Anaerobacillus sp. CMMVII: one gene and its partner. The protein of the gene in region 1 binds, or shares a complex with, the protein of each later gene. Links are inferred from orthologs where the notes say so. Each region holds a gene or a part of one and is shown on either strand. Other genes may lie near its edges. The genes, in order: H1D32_RS13950 and spoIIQ.

Region 1 (6,692 bases):
CAAGCTTCTCTCCTATTCTGCTTTCACTAAAAATAGCTCTTGACCGTACTCAACTAGTTGTCCATTCTCAACTAAAATTTCTACAATTTCCCCTTTAATCTCTGCTTCAATTTCATTCATTAGTTTCATCGCCTCTACGATACAAACAACAGAATCTTGAGTCACTTTGCTTCCTACTTTGACATACGAGTCTGAATCTGGTGATGGCGCTGCATAAAATGTACCAACCATTGGTGACGTTATCTTATGTAAATTAGCAGCTGGGGCAATTGGTGTTTCCGATTTCGATTCGCTTTCTACCACTTGTTCAACTTGCTGCGGTATAGAAGTAACCACTTGTTGCGGGATTGGTGCCGGTTGTTGAACGAACTGCTGTACTTGTTCAAGCTGCTTTCTTTCTTTTCTTAGGGTGATTTTTGTTCCCTCTTGCTCGTATTTAAACTCTTCAATACTTGATTGATCAATAGCCTTAATTAGTTCGCGAATATCTTGAATTTTAATCATCATTCGTCACTCCTCGTTTATTTTCCATCATTTCTTTTTCAACATTTTTTTATACTTTGGAACTTTATTCGACATTTTTTGTTTACTTTGTCTTATGACTTACTACTAATTTGTTGCTATATCAAATTTACCATTATCATAAAGATTTTTCTACTAAAAAATAATCTTCCATTTTTTAGCTGTCGTTTCAAAAAAAACGCTCTTTTCTAAAAAGATTGTTACTATTAGCTTTTAGGTCATAACCAAGCGAATGCTTGGTTATGACCTAAAAGCAACAAAGTTACGAAAACAGCCAAACAAAAAAAGATGACCTATCCATTTAGGTCATCCAGAAACGTTTACTGCTCTTCAGTCACTGCAGCAACGTCTTTCTTATATTGTTTAAAAACTGGAAACTCTGAAAGATTTTCCGGAATTTTCCCATTTTCTAATAAGATTATTTTGACAATATTCTTATTTCTTGCCATATGGAATTTATCACCATACTCATTTTCCTGTGTGTATTTTTTCAACGACTGATAATCTTCTTCCTGGATTGATACTCCACTTGTAGCATCATCAGTTGATTCAAGCTCTTGTACAAAGCCTACTTCGAACTCAACGATTTGAATTTGATCGTTCTTCATATTTCGTGTTTGTTCTAAGACAGCTTTGGCTCCTTCTGTTAAGTCATTCCATTGCATGATGATCTCTCCCTTACCTAAGTAAAATGAATTAGAAACTTAGCTTAAAAAACTAAGTAAAAAATGTTATATTTCCTTTACTTTACCAAAGTCGTATTATACCACTATAAAATAAGAATTGCATCTATAGCAAGGTTCTGATCGTAATTTAGTTCTTAAGATTACTCGACGCTCAACTATATCATGTAAATTCTACCTATTTTAAAAGCAACAAACTTTGAGGAAACTGAGTTCTAAAACAAGAATTGGTGTGAAAAGTGTAATTTCTTTTTAAAATAAGCGTAAAAGCACCACACTACACATCAATAGCTTATTCCAAATTAGAGTTAATTATAAACAACTTATATATCGCTAATTCTTTAAGTTTTTTTTTCGTAACGATCTTTTCAAAAGATGGTTGCTATTAGCTTTTAGGTCGTAACCAAGCGAATGCTTGGTTACGACCTAAAAGCTACAAAGTTTACGAAAAACTCCCATGGCGGCGCTTCTCGCCGCCACCATCTATCATTAAAATAGCTGTTGCCCCAATTTAAAGGTCTAGCCCCATTATTGTCTGACCATAATGACTCTAACAATACTGCCAGTCCGGAGACTGTTTGGTGGATCTTCCCTTCAGAAGATACCCTGTACGAAAAACTGGTTGTGACAGATTTGAAGAACCATCTAATGTGCCTGGAGTACGAATACAAAAATTTTGTATTGAATCGACTGTCACTTGTATTGTTAATAATTTTATGAGGTGACGCTTAAATGGAAGCAATGATTGAGCGGTGTGCAGGCCTAGATGTACACCAAGAAACAGTAGTAGCTTGTGTTTTGTTCGGTCCTTTGGATAAGAGACCTAAAAAAGAAATTCAAACCTTTCCAACCACCACGTCCGGTCTTCTAGCTTTAAGTGATTGGTTAACTTCACATGAAGTAACGGATGCGGTAATGGAAAGCACAGGAGTTTATTGGAAGCCAGTCTGGAATATACTCGAACATAATGTGCAGCTGGTACTTGCCAATGCTCAACATGTCAAAAATGTTCCAGGACGGAAAACAGACGTTAAAGATGCCGAATGGTTGGCAAAATTATTGCGTTCTGGGTTAATCGAAAGTAGTTTTGTTCCCCCTGAAGATATTCGTGATTTACGTGATTTAACTCGGTATCGAAAAAAGCTAATTAATTCTCGTACTTCCGAGCGTAATCGAATACACAAAATACTTCAAGACGCGAACATTAAGCTAACCTCTGTTTTTTCAGACATATTCGGTGTTACCGGATGTCGCATTCTCGAAGCTCTTATTAACGGAGAAAAGATTGAAATTCAATCACTTCAACAAATGGTGGATCCAAGAGTTAAGGCTTCCCTAACAGAAATTTACGAAGCCCTAAATGGACGTATACGTAAACATCATTGTGATATGCTTCGTTTCCATTGGGAACATATTGCCTACCTGGATGAGACCATTGATAAAATAGTCGAACAGATTGATCAGGTACTCATTCCTTATCGAGAAGAATGTGAACTGTTAGATACGATACCTGGTGTGAATAAAGACTCAGTCGCTATTTTCATAGCCGAAATGGGAGTGGACATGTCTGTCTTTGGATCAGCAAAGCGTCTGGCCTCATGGGCTGGTGTAAGTCCAGGAAACTATGAGAGTGCTGGTATTAAAAAAAAAAGTAAAACTACCTATGGGAACAAAGCCCTGCGAACGGCTGCCGTAGAATGTTCATTTGCCACAGATAGGCAGGTTAACCGTATCTCTGCACACCGCAAAAGAATTATGAAACGACAAGGGATAGCAAAAGCTCGTATTGCATCTGCTCATTTACTTTTGACCATTGCTTACAACATACTAAAAACAAAAGAACCCTATCAGGAACTAGGCCCTGATTATTACCAGCAGAAAGAACAAAACAAAGAACTTAAGATGGTTCAATATCTAAAGAGGAAAGGCTACAGTATTGAATTGACTGAAGACAAGACTGCTTAACAATAAAAAATAAACAATAGATAAAGGAACCTCAGCCCCCAAAAAAAATGGAAATGTGGAGGGCTTAGTTTAGTGTTGCCTTCTGGCCAAAAAGAGTTTTCATACAAACAGCCTTATAAATAAAAGGGATTGGCCGTCTTAGACCAATCCCAGTTTTTGTTATTTACTTAGTGCTTGGTTGGAAGGCAACAGCGATATTGTTAATTCCAAGTTGTTCACGAGCCATTAAATTGATTTTAACAGCCTCTTCCTTAGAAAGTTCATTAGCCTTAACGATGATCTTTACTTCATCACCTTCAGCAATAACTAATACATCTTCGTAACCCTTTGTTTTAATTAACGTTTCAAGCATTTCTTCCTTTTGAGCTAACACTCGTAAACTTTCAATGTTATCCATAGCTCGGCTCTGCACATCTGCAGATGCATCAACCGAAGCAACTACAGCGACATAATCTGCACTTAAGCGGTCTCTTGCAATTTGGCGTTCTAAACGAATTGTGTTAAATACTTCGTCGTTTGTAAAGCTAGTTAAAATATTGTCATCTAACAGGTTTTCCATTTCTTCTTTTGTTAGTTCTCCAATTTCTACAAACGTATCATCCTTTTGGCTTTCTGCCTCATCGCCTACAAACGCTAATTGATCATTTGGAATTGGTGATGTGATGTAGTACACCGATAACACAATAATTAAACTAAGCATTGTTAATAACCAAACTGTTTGTCTTTTTAATACCATTTTTTATTCCCCCTTTGATTTCTTAGGTAATACTGAAACTCGGTGTGTAGGTACATCTAATACTCTACTCACTGCTTCTACTACCCATGTTTTGACTTGGATATTTTCTACTCCTCTAGCGACCACAAGAACGCCTCTAATAGTTGGCTTTTCTATTTTCGCTACGAGTGGCTCTTCTTTATCACCAGTTCGAATGATAACAACTTCATCTTCTCTAGTAGTATCTTCGACGTTACGCTTGCCACCTTCGCGATCCGTCTCATCTGTCTTTTGTTCCTTAATACTTTTATTTCTTTCAAAAATCTTTGTTTCAGTTTCTTGTAGATTGATCATGACTGTAACATCAGATACTCCTACAATCTCCTCTAGCGCGTCTCTAAGTTGCTTTTCATAAGTATATTCATAGTCTTGCATTGTTACTGGATCTTCCCCAGTTTTACTTGTGAAGACAGTTACAGCTTCGCCTGTATCTTTCGTCTCCTCTTTAAATACTGGGACACTGTCTTGTAAACTACTTGGTTTTGAGAAGTTACTAAAAATCATGAGCGCTAGACCAACACATAGTACGATAGCTAAATATTGAAGGGGACTACTTCTTTTTTTCTTTTCGTCCTTGTTTGTAAAAAGTTTTTTGATCCATTGTCCATTATCATCTTTTTTGGTCATTGATCTAAACTCCCTCCTTCCATTAAAACTTCAATTTTTTCTACTGGTATCAACCAAGAAGCTGCTAAATATTGAAGAACCTCTTTTGTATTTGTCGTTTGCTCAGTGGTTGGCTCTACACGATTGGTTGTATCTATTTTGACGAGGGCTACAGCTGGTACAATGTCACTTACGATCTCTTCCTCGTCTTCAATACTTTTGAGTCGTATCGATACTTTCGTAATACTATTTAGGTAATCATCTTCTTCTAAAAAATCTTCTAAGGCTACATCTACTTCTACTATCTCTTTTTCAAACTTTGTAATCATCCCCTCTTCTACTTGTCTCTTAAGTTGGACAGCCACTTGTTCTGAAATATATGCAAGAGTTACCTCTTGTATTTCTCTTTTCTTATTTTCTAGAGAAATTTGTACATTATTTTCCTCTAATTGGTTTGAAAAGCCTAAGGATGATACCCAGCTATCAACATCTTTAGAAAAAATTGATAATAGTGGCGTTAAAATAATGACTAACAGAAGCAAACCAACAACCATCTTTACATACCTTTGCAAGCTTGAGTTAGGCAAGAGGAGTTCTAAAATAGTTGCTAGTAGGATAAGTAGAATGATGTTGCTAATCCATTCTGTTAAAAACTGCATCGTTCCTCGCCTCCCTTCTAATGTAAAGCGTAAATTCTAGGTTGGAATATAGTTCTATAGAAAAATGAAGAAATACATTAACCCGATAACAAATAGAGATAAAGCTATCGTTGAACCTACTTCTTTCATTGTTTCTTGCTTATCCATTTGTTCATCCTCCTATCAGTGCTTCGACCGAAATTCTTACCTCATCATTAGTGATAAATTCCCTGCAGCCACCATAATCGTGATTGCCAGGAAGAACATGAGACAAACCGTTGCTAGAGCTGCGAAGATAAAGATCACTGCTTTCCCAATAATTGATAAACTATTGATGATCGCGCCACCGCCGATGGGTTGTAGAACCGCTGCGGCTAGATTAAAAATGATCGCTAACGTTAAAACTTTAATTGCAGGAAATGCGCATATGAGCAGTAGAATTGCCAAACCAACTATACCCACGGTGTTTTTTAATAGAATTGATGCCCCCATAACAGTATCAGCTGCATCTGTAAAAACGCGCCCTACAACAGGTACAAAGTTGCCAGTAACAAACTTTGCTGTCCTAATGGTAATGCCATCGGCAACAGCGGTAACAGCTCCTTGTACGGAAATGACCCCCAAAAATATTGTCAGGAAAATACCAAGAGTACCTACACTAATATTGCGCAATAAATTTGCTAGCTTTGTAACTTTATAATGATCTGTTAGCGTACTAACAAGGCTTAATAATGCTGATAAGAACAACAAAGGTAAAACAAAGTGCTGGATTAACAATCCACTTGAATTTACGAGCAAAATGATAAGTGGATGAAACAAAGCGACTGAAGTTAGGCTTCCAATAGAGGCCAGGAGTGCCAATAACAATGGTAACAACGCAATCATAAAATTAATCATCATTGAAATAGCAGATTGCGCATAATTGACTGCTATATAAAAACTATTAATCGCAATAATCATTAACACCATATAAACAATCGCATTCGCTACTTTACTGACTGCATTTCTTTCAAAAGCTGTTTGTAAATTTTGGAGTATTACACTAAAAACAGTTAATAAGATTAATGTTCCAAGTAACTTACCATTCACAATCAGCTCATGAAAAAAATAGCGGACGAACCCAAGCAGCCACTCTTTTATTGAGAATTGTTTGTCCCCTCGGACAAATTCCATAAATGAGCCTTTTTGATTTTCTGGTAAAAAACCGCCATATTCTGTAACGATTTGTTCCCAATACTCTCTAATTTCATCGACTCCTAATTGAGAAAGCTGTTGTTCTACAAGATTTTCTTGGGGTGGTGGTTCTGCAAGTGCAACAATAGGTAGAAGAAAGAACATTAAGACTGCTATTATAATTATTTTTTCATGATTTAATCCCCTAACTTAGAAATCCTGAGAATTTTCGTTAGTATGGTAGAAGCCCAATAACTGTTTCAATGATTGCTGTGATGATGGGAATTGCCATGACTAAAATAAATACTTTACCAGCTAATTCAATTTTTG
Region 2 (6,707 bases), on another replicon or contig:
GGCTAGCTTCACACAATGCTTGACGAGGCGATCATACAACTTCGTAATAACCTCTAACATGTTGATTGTTGGTAACTCATCATTGATCAGTGTTTCTAACACTTTATAAATCGCTTCTTTCACTTCACCGATGGTTTCCGTTGTCGATTCTTCAATGGTTTGGATGACGTTTAACTTTCCGCGATCTTTTTTTCTCATTAAATCTGACAAGGTGACGATCCCGACAATGTCACCCGTCCCACCGACAACAGGAAGATGCTTAACCCCATTCATTAAAAATAACGAAAGTGCTTCATAATAATAAGCATCCCTGGAAATTGTATAGGGATTTGTCGTCATAATTTCCCGTGCTTGCTTGTCTAAGCCAAGATTTCCGGCTACGACCCTTGCAACAATATCATTTTCAGTAATGATACCAACAAGCTCTTTTCGATCCATGACTAAAACAGATGTCGTCTTCTTATCTATCATTTTTTTGGCAACGTTTTGGATTCTGTCATCAAGACTAACAGTGTTGACTGGAAATTGCATTAAATCATGAACACGCTGAATAAATGGGTCACTTTCGCCCCACTTGCTCGCTAACTGAACTTGTTCAGCCAATGAGCCATAGATGTCACGAAGCCTAACAGCTATCTGTCGCAGTACAAAGTCGCGAACATTTTCATCTGGCCAACGCTCTTCAATGACCGAGTAAGAAACCTGCAAACAAGTCGTCTCTTCTATTGCTTTTACCTCAACCGTATAGTCATAAATATGCTCCGCTGGTTCTCCTAGAAATTCTGCTAAACTTGAAAAACCAATAATGTCATTTGTCTGTAAAACTTCCAGAACTTCGCCTGTACTAGAGTCGTCAATTAGTACCTCTGCCATTCCTTCTAAAATTATGAGCAGACCCTCGCGTGGCGTTTTTTTATATAAAACCGTTTCCCCTTTTTTATAAGTTCTTAACGTACACTTTTCGATTAACTCCGCAAAAACTTCAGATGACACCCCTTGAAACAAGGGGTGCCGACTTATTTTTTCTAAAAATGGACTATCTTCCTGGGGCATCATCTAACCATACCTCACCATCTTTATAAGTCATTTGCTCTGGGTATCTGAGGTCGATACACTCGTCTTGAAGATGTTGAGGTGGTGCAGCTGTTAGTTTTGAGACCGTGTACATAACAAGTAAGTTGACTGGTACACCAAACACACCAGCTGCTGTATCTAGTAATCCAAAAATTGTAATACCACTTCTGGCCAAGAAAATATATCCAAGGGTTACAAATAGACCTGAAAGCATCCCGGCAATTGCCCCTTCGGCATTAGCACGCTTCCACCAAACCCCTAATAGGAGAACCGGGAAGAACGTACCCGCTGCAAGCGAGAAGGCCCAAGCAACAATTTGCGTAATCACTCCAGGAGGATCAAGCGCTACAACACCAGCAACAATGGTTGAGAGAACAATCGCCCAACGCCCTGCCTTAAGTCGTCTCGCATCACTTGCATCTGGTCGCATCAAGCGATAGTAAATGTCATGAGCGAACGATGATGAGATCGTAATTAACAAACCACCTGCTGTCGAAAGCGCCGCGGCCATTGCACCAGCAGCAACTAGACCAATGACGAACATTCCGAGATTTGCAATTTCTGGTGTCGCCATTACCACGATGTCATTACTAATAACAATCTCTGGCCAACTAAGAATACCATCTCCGTTTGTATCAGCAACCTTAAGTCGACCTGTGTCTACCCAACTTGTTGTCCACGCAGGCAATTGGTCAATTGGACTACCAGCAACCTTCGTCATTAAAATAAAACGAGAAAACGCCGCATAAGCAGGAGCCGATAAGTATAAGAGTCCGATAAACAGAAGTGCCCATGCTCCGCTCCAGCGAGCCGCCTTCATCGTTGACACTGTATAAAAACGGACAATCACGTGTGGTAATGCTGCAGTTCCTACCATTAAACAGAACATTAATCCTAAAAATTGTGCTTTGTTACTCGATGAAAATGGTGCAAAGTATTCAGAGAATCCAAGCTCACGATCGAGATCACCGAGCTGACTCACAATGTTGTGATACGATAGCCACGGCAATGGGTTTCCGGTAATTTGTAGTGACATAAAAAGAACAGGTATTAAGTATGCAATAATCAAAATGATGTATTGAGCAACCTGTGTCCAGGTAATCCCCTTCATCCCACCTAATGTCGCATAGATAGCAATAATGACAACACCAATCATTGTTCCATACATCGTATCGATTTGGAGAATGCGTCCGATAACTACCCCTGATCCAGAAAGCTGACCAATAATATAAACGAAACTGATAATAATCGTGGCAATTGCCGCAATTAAGCGACCTTTATTTGTCCCGAATCGGTCACCAATAAACTCAGGAACCGTGTATCTACCATATTTCCGCAGTTGTGGAGCTAATAAAAAGGTTAAGAATAGATAGCCTCCAGTCCAACCCATGATATAAGCCAAACCATCATACCCCAAAATCATAACAGTTCCAGCCATACCAATAAATGAGGCAGCGCTCATCCAGTCTCCACCAATCGCCATACCATTCCAGAACGGTGGAACTCCCCTACTTGCTACGTAAAAATCAGACGTCACTTTCGCTCGACAATAAATAGAGATCCCGATATAAAGGGCGAAAGTAGCAAAAATAATTGAAATTGACATTAAACCTTGCGCATCCATTTGAATCGCCCCCTTTTTTCATTTCTTTTTTCGCATCCACGTTATGTTTAGTGATCAACTGCCTTCCCTGCACTTAAAGTCGCATTCTTCTCGTCATCAATACCAAAATCTCGATCAACTTTGTCACTTAAGACAGCGTTTGTGAATAGGAGGCAAATAAAGATCAATACAGCTCCTTGAGCCCCCATGAAGTAGTGTAGTGGTACGCCGCCAATGAATGTAAATTGCGAGAAAAACTCCGCAAAGGCTACCACTCCAAATGAAACGCTAAAGCCAATTGCCAAAAAGATGATGATATTGCGAGTTCTAATGCGAAAGTAAGCATCTGCTACTTCCTTATCAATTTTCTTCATCGTTTTTTACCCCCTTTCTTTTTTAAAAAATTTATCGTCACACAGAAACAAGTTTCCATGATGAACGCGCTTATCTGAGACTAAAAATAAATTTTACAGTCTCGAAAAATCCTAGTGGAACCATGGCGATTTGAATGATGATAAATACAACAAGCGCTCCTATTGGTGCCGCTAAAAAACTCGGTTTTTTTAATTTAAAGGACAAGAAAACGCTTACACCAATAATTACTAAAAAAAGATAAAACATTCGATCCCTCCAGTCTTGTAAATTTATTTAAATATTCTAAATTTTAACAATAATTGTATTATTACAGATTTTGTAAGCTAGCACAAGTGAAAATTCTCACTACAAACGAGTTTTTTTTCTGACAAAAAATGATGTTTACTAGAGGACTTTGTGGGGAATAGTTTTGATTCTGAGACAACAAAAAACAGCTCCCCGCCTGCGTAATGCAGTGGGAAGCTGTTTTGAAATGATTTAGACTTATAAATCGTCTGTTTCTTCAAGTGGCTCTTCAGCATTTTCTTCTAGTTCTTCGTCAGTTGGCTCTTCTACTTCATCACCTTCAGTCTTTTCAGAACTAGCAGCTGGAAGTGCTGATAATGGTTGTTCAAAGAAGTCACTAGGATTTACCGGAACACCATCATGACGAATTTCAAAGTGTACGTGAACGCCAGCTTCTTGGTTATAAAGGTTTCTACCAGCTTGGCCGATTACATCCCCTTGTTTCACCGATTGACCTTGTTCAACTTTGACGCCTTCTAAACTTTGGTAAATTGTTACAACGTTGTTTTCATGTTCGATATGAACTAAGTTACCAAAAAGAGCATCCTTTTCAACTTTTACTACAGTACCACTTAATGCTGCGACAACATCGAATGTTTCTCCACTCTCTAATGCGAAATCCATACCTTTGTTTTGGTAGAAAGTATTATCGTAAAAGACGAGAGCAGATTCATTTTGTTCAGCTGTTGCATTGAAATCGAAGTAGTAACCAACAACTTGTACTTCTTCTTCATTCAAAAATGGCTTTTTGAACACTTCATTCATTGTTGTTACCGGTAAAGCATCTTCAGTATTTGTACCTTGATCTGTACCAGTTGGTCCTTGCTCAACATTTGGATCTTCTTGTGTAATTTGTTCATCAGATCCTTGAAGCCAGATTACTGTACTTAATACTAGTGCTGCTAAACCTAAGTAAAGTGCTGGTAATACCCAACGTTTTTTCATTGTCTTCTGAAGGTTTGCCTTCAGTTTTGCTAATTTAGAAGATTGATTTTCTTCTCTCATTTAATCATCACCTCAGCAATCAGTCTGATCAAATTATGAGAATTATATACACAATTAAAAACTTTTTTTAATAAATTATTTTTCGACAAAGTTGGAGAAATTATTCATAGTTTTAAATACTAGTTTTGAGTGTACAGTGTAGAGTGTAGAGTGTAGAGTTGTGAGTGGTGAGCTTCGAAGCATTACTTTCCAAGACTTTACACTCTAAACTCTAAACTTTACACTAAAAAAGCAGCCCAAAGGCTGCTTTTTAATTTAGATTAGCAATGAACGGATCAACCGAGGAAATTTGAACTCCTTGATAATAGTGTTTAATAATCTCTTGATAATTCTTGCCTTCCTTGGCCATGCCGTTGGCTCCCCATTGGCTCATACCAACGCCGTGTCCCCAACCCTTCGTTTCAATGATGACATTATTGCCGCTTCTCTTCCATTTAAAATCGCTAGAGTCTAAATCTAACTTCTCTCTTATTTGCCTACCAGTAAAGGTCTTACCATTTACATTAACTGTAGCTACTCGCCCACCTTTCGTGCGTGCAGTAATTTCTCCTACAGTTCCATCACCAGGTAACTTCACACCTAACGCTTGAAAAAATTCTTGTGAAGACACAATTTTTTCAGAAGAATATCTTGGAGATTCAACATCCCATGGACTTTCTACACTTCGTAAGTATGGAAATTCATTTGGCCAAAAATCCTCTGAGTTTTCTGTAAAGCCATTACTTGTTGAAAAGAAAGAAGCTGTTATTGGAACTCCTTCATGTGTAATTATTTGACCACGAGTGGCACGTACAGCTTCAGTTACTTTTGCCTTAGCCCAATCATAGTTTTCTTTCCAAAATTCCTTAAGTTCTGCATCACTTCGAAAAACTTGGTGCTGAATCGTATCAGTTACAACTGCACCTTCAGGAAGACTAATCTCTCCAGGATTTAGCATATGTTTAATAATATAAGTCCTTGCCGTTAGCGCCTGTGCTTTTAATGCTTCAAGTGAAAATTCGGCTGGCATTTCAGATGCAACAACGCCAATGATGTACTCTTCAAAATCATATTCCTCTATACTTTGTGATTTTGAGCGGTACACGGCCACACTTAGATTTTCAGGTGATATCTCGTTACTAGAGTCAATGACATTCGAGGTTTGAACTGAAACAGGTTTGATAGATTTGTCTGTTTCATTACCTTGAAATGCTAGAACGAGCATTGTCGGGATAATAAGAATAACACTACATAAAATTGCTCCAATAATAATAATTTGCCGCATGCATACGCCTCCATACTTTGATTTTGTGCTGAAATTAGTAGACGAATATTCTGTTTTTCTGTCTCTAGCATTGTATGCAAATTTAATAGAGGATAGACCTTGAGATTTATTTTTCTTAAAAAATTGGAGCCAAGCAATGCTGAAAATACAAAACAGGCTGTTGAGTTCTTCTCAACAGCCTGTTTCCTTCATTAACTTGCTTTTTTGACTGCCACCGCTGCAACCTTGTAGTGATTTTCGAAGAAATCATTTGTTTCACGAACTACTACCTTACTTAAGAGAATAAGTGCAAGTAAGTTCGGGATCATCATTAATGCGTTAGCCATATCAGCAAATGCCCAAACTGTTGTTAAGCTTGCTACAGCACCAACACCACAAGCAGTGATGTAAGCTGCACGGTAAGCTAAAATTCCTCTTGTTCCTACTAAATATTCGAAACATTTCTCACCGTATACATACCAGCCAACGATGGTTGAGAAGCCAAAGAAGATAACTGAGAATGCAACAATATATTCTCCAACGGTTCCTAATACAGATGCGAACGCTGCCCCTGTTAACGCTCCACCTTCAAGGCCTGCCTCATGGACTACACCAGATAGTAATCCACCTGTTGGATCCCAAAATCCAGATATTACAAGAACTAAACCAGTCATCGTACAAACAATGATCGTTACAATGAACGTACCTGTCATTGCTACTAATGCTTGTTTTACAGGATGATCTGTTTTTGCATTACCAGCAATTAGTGCTGCTGTACCAAGACCAGCTTCGTTCGAGAAGATCCCACGAGCAACCCCGTTACGAATGGCTTCTGATACGAGAACACCTACAAATCCACCAGTTGCTGCAACTGGATTAAACGCATATTGGAAAATCAGTCCAAAGGCTGGAATGATTTGATCATAATTAATAGCAAGAATAAGTAATGCCCCACCGATATATAAAACTGCCATAACTGGCACGAAGAAACCTGCAACCGTACTAATACGTTGAATTCCTCCAAAAATAATTAACGCTGCTAAAACAGATAAGATGATTCCTGTTGTAAGATTATTGATACCAAATGAATTCTCCATTACCCCTGCAATGGTATTTGACTGA

What was found.
Region 2: the proteins of H1D32_RS13950 (region 1) and spoIIQ are in contact, whole or in part, in a crystal structure (PDB 3TUF), measured with the Bacillus subtilis proteins. The link is inferred for Anaerobacillus sp. CMMVII from one-to-one orthologs.

Annotation. Positions count from the first base shown.
Region 1 is NZ_JACEHK010000010.1:90,990-97,681, reverse strand. The notes cover bases 2,121-5,019. They hold H1D32_RS13950 (SpoIIIAH-like family protein), read right to left. Parts: upstream 3,907-5,019; coding sequence 3,334-3,906; downstream 2,121-3,333. Other genes in these bases: spoIIIAF (stage III sporulation protein AF), read right to left, coding at 4,569-5,019; spoIIIAG (stage III sporulation protein AG), read right to left, coding at 3,910-4,572; H1D32_RS13955 (IS110 family RNA-guided transposase), read left to right, coding at 2,121-3,170. Outside these bases: accB (acetyl-CoA carboxylase biotin carboxyl carrier protein), read right to left, coding at 13-504; H1D32_RS13960 (hypothetical protein), read right to left, coding at 843-1,187; more of H1D32_RS13955, read left to right, coding at 1,938-2,120; more of spoIIIAF, read right to left, coding at 5,020-5,210; spoIIIAE (stage III sporulation protein AE), read right to left, coding at 5,394-6,548; spoIIIAD (stage III sporulation protein AD), read right to left, coding at 6,595-6,692. UniProt on the Bacillus subtilis protein: Involved in forespore engulfment. Forms a channel with SpoIIIAH that is open on the forespore end and closed (or gated) on the mother cell end.
Region 2 is NZ_JACEHK010000017.1:187,847-194,553, reverse strand. Bases 2,440-5,353 are described here. They hold spoIIQ (stage II sporulation protein SpoIIQ), read right to left. Parts: upstream 4,343-5,353; coding sequence 3,536-4,342; downstream 2,440-3,535. Other genes in these bases: spoIID (stage II sporulation protein D), read right to left, coding at 4,593-5,353; H1D32_RS22395 (hypothetical protein), read right to left, coding at 3,122-3,298; H1D32_RS22400 (DUF4212 domain-containing protein), read right to left, coding at 2,746-3,051; H1D32_RS22405 (sodium:solute symporter family protein), read right to left, coding at 2,440-2,698. Also shown: H1D32_RS22410 (DUF294 nucleotidyltransferase-like domain-containing protein), read right to left, coding at 1-1,056; more of H1D32_RS22405, read right to left, coding at 1,037-2,439; more of spoIID, read right to left, coding at 5,354-5,606; H1D32_RS22380 (alanine/glycine:cation symporter family protein), read right to left, coding at 5,798-6,707. UniProt on the Bacillus subtilis protein: Involved in forespore engulfment and required for anchoring membrane proteins on the forespore side of the septal membrane. Forms a channel with SpoIIIAH that is open on the forespore end and closed (or gated) on the mother cell end.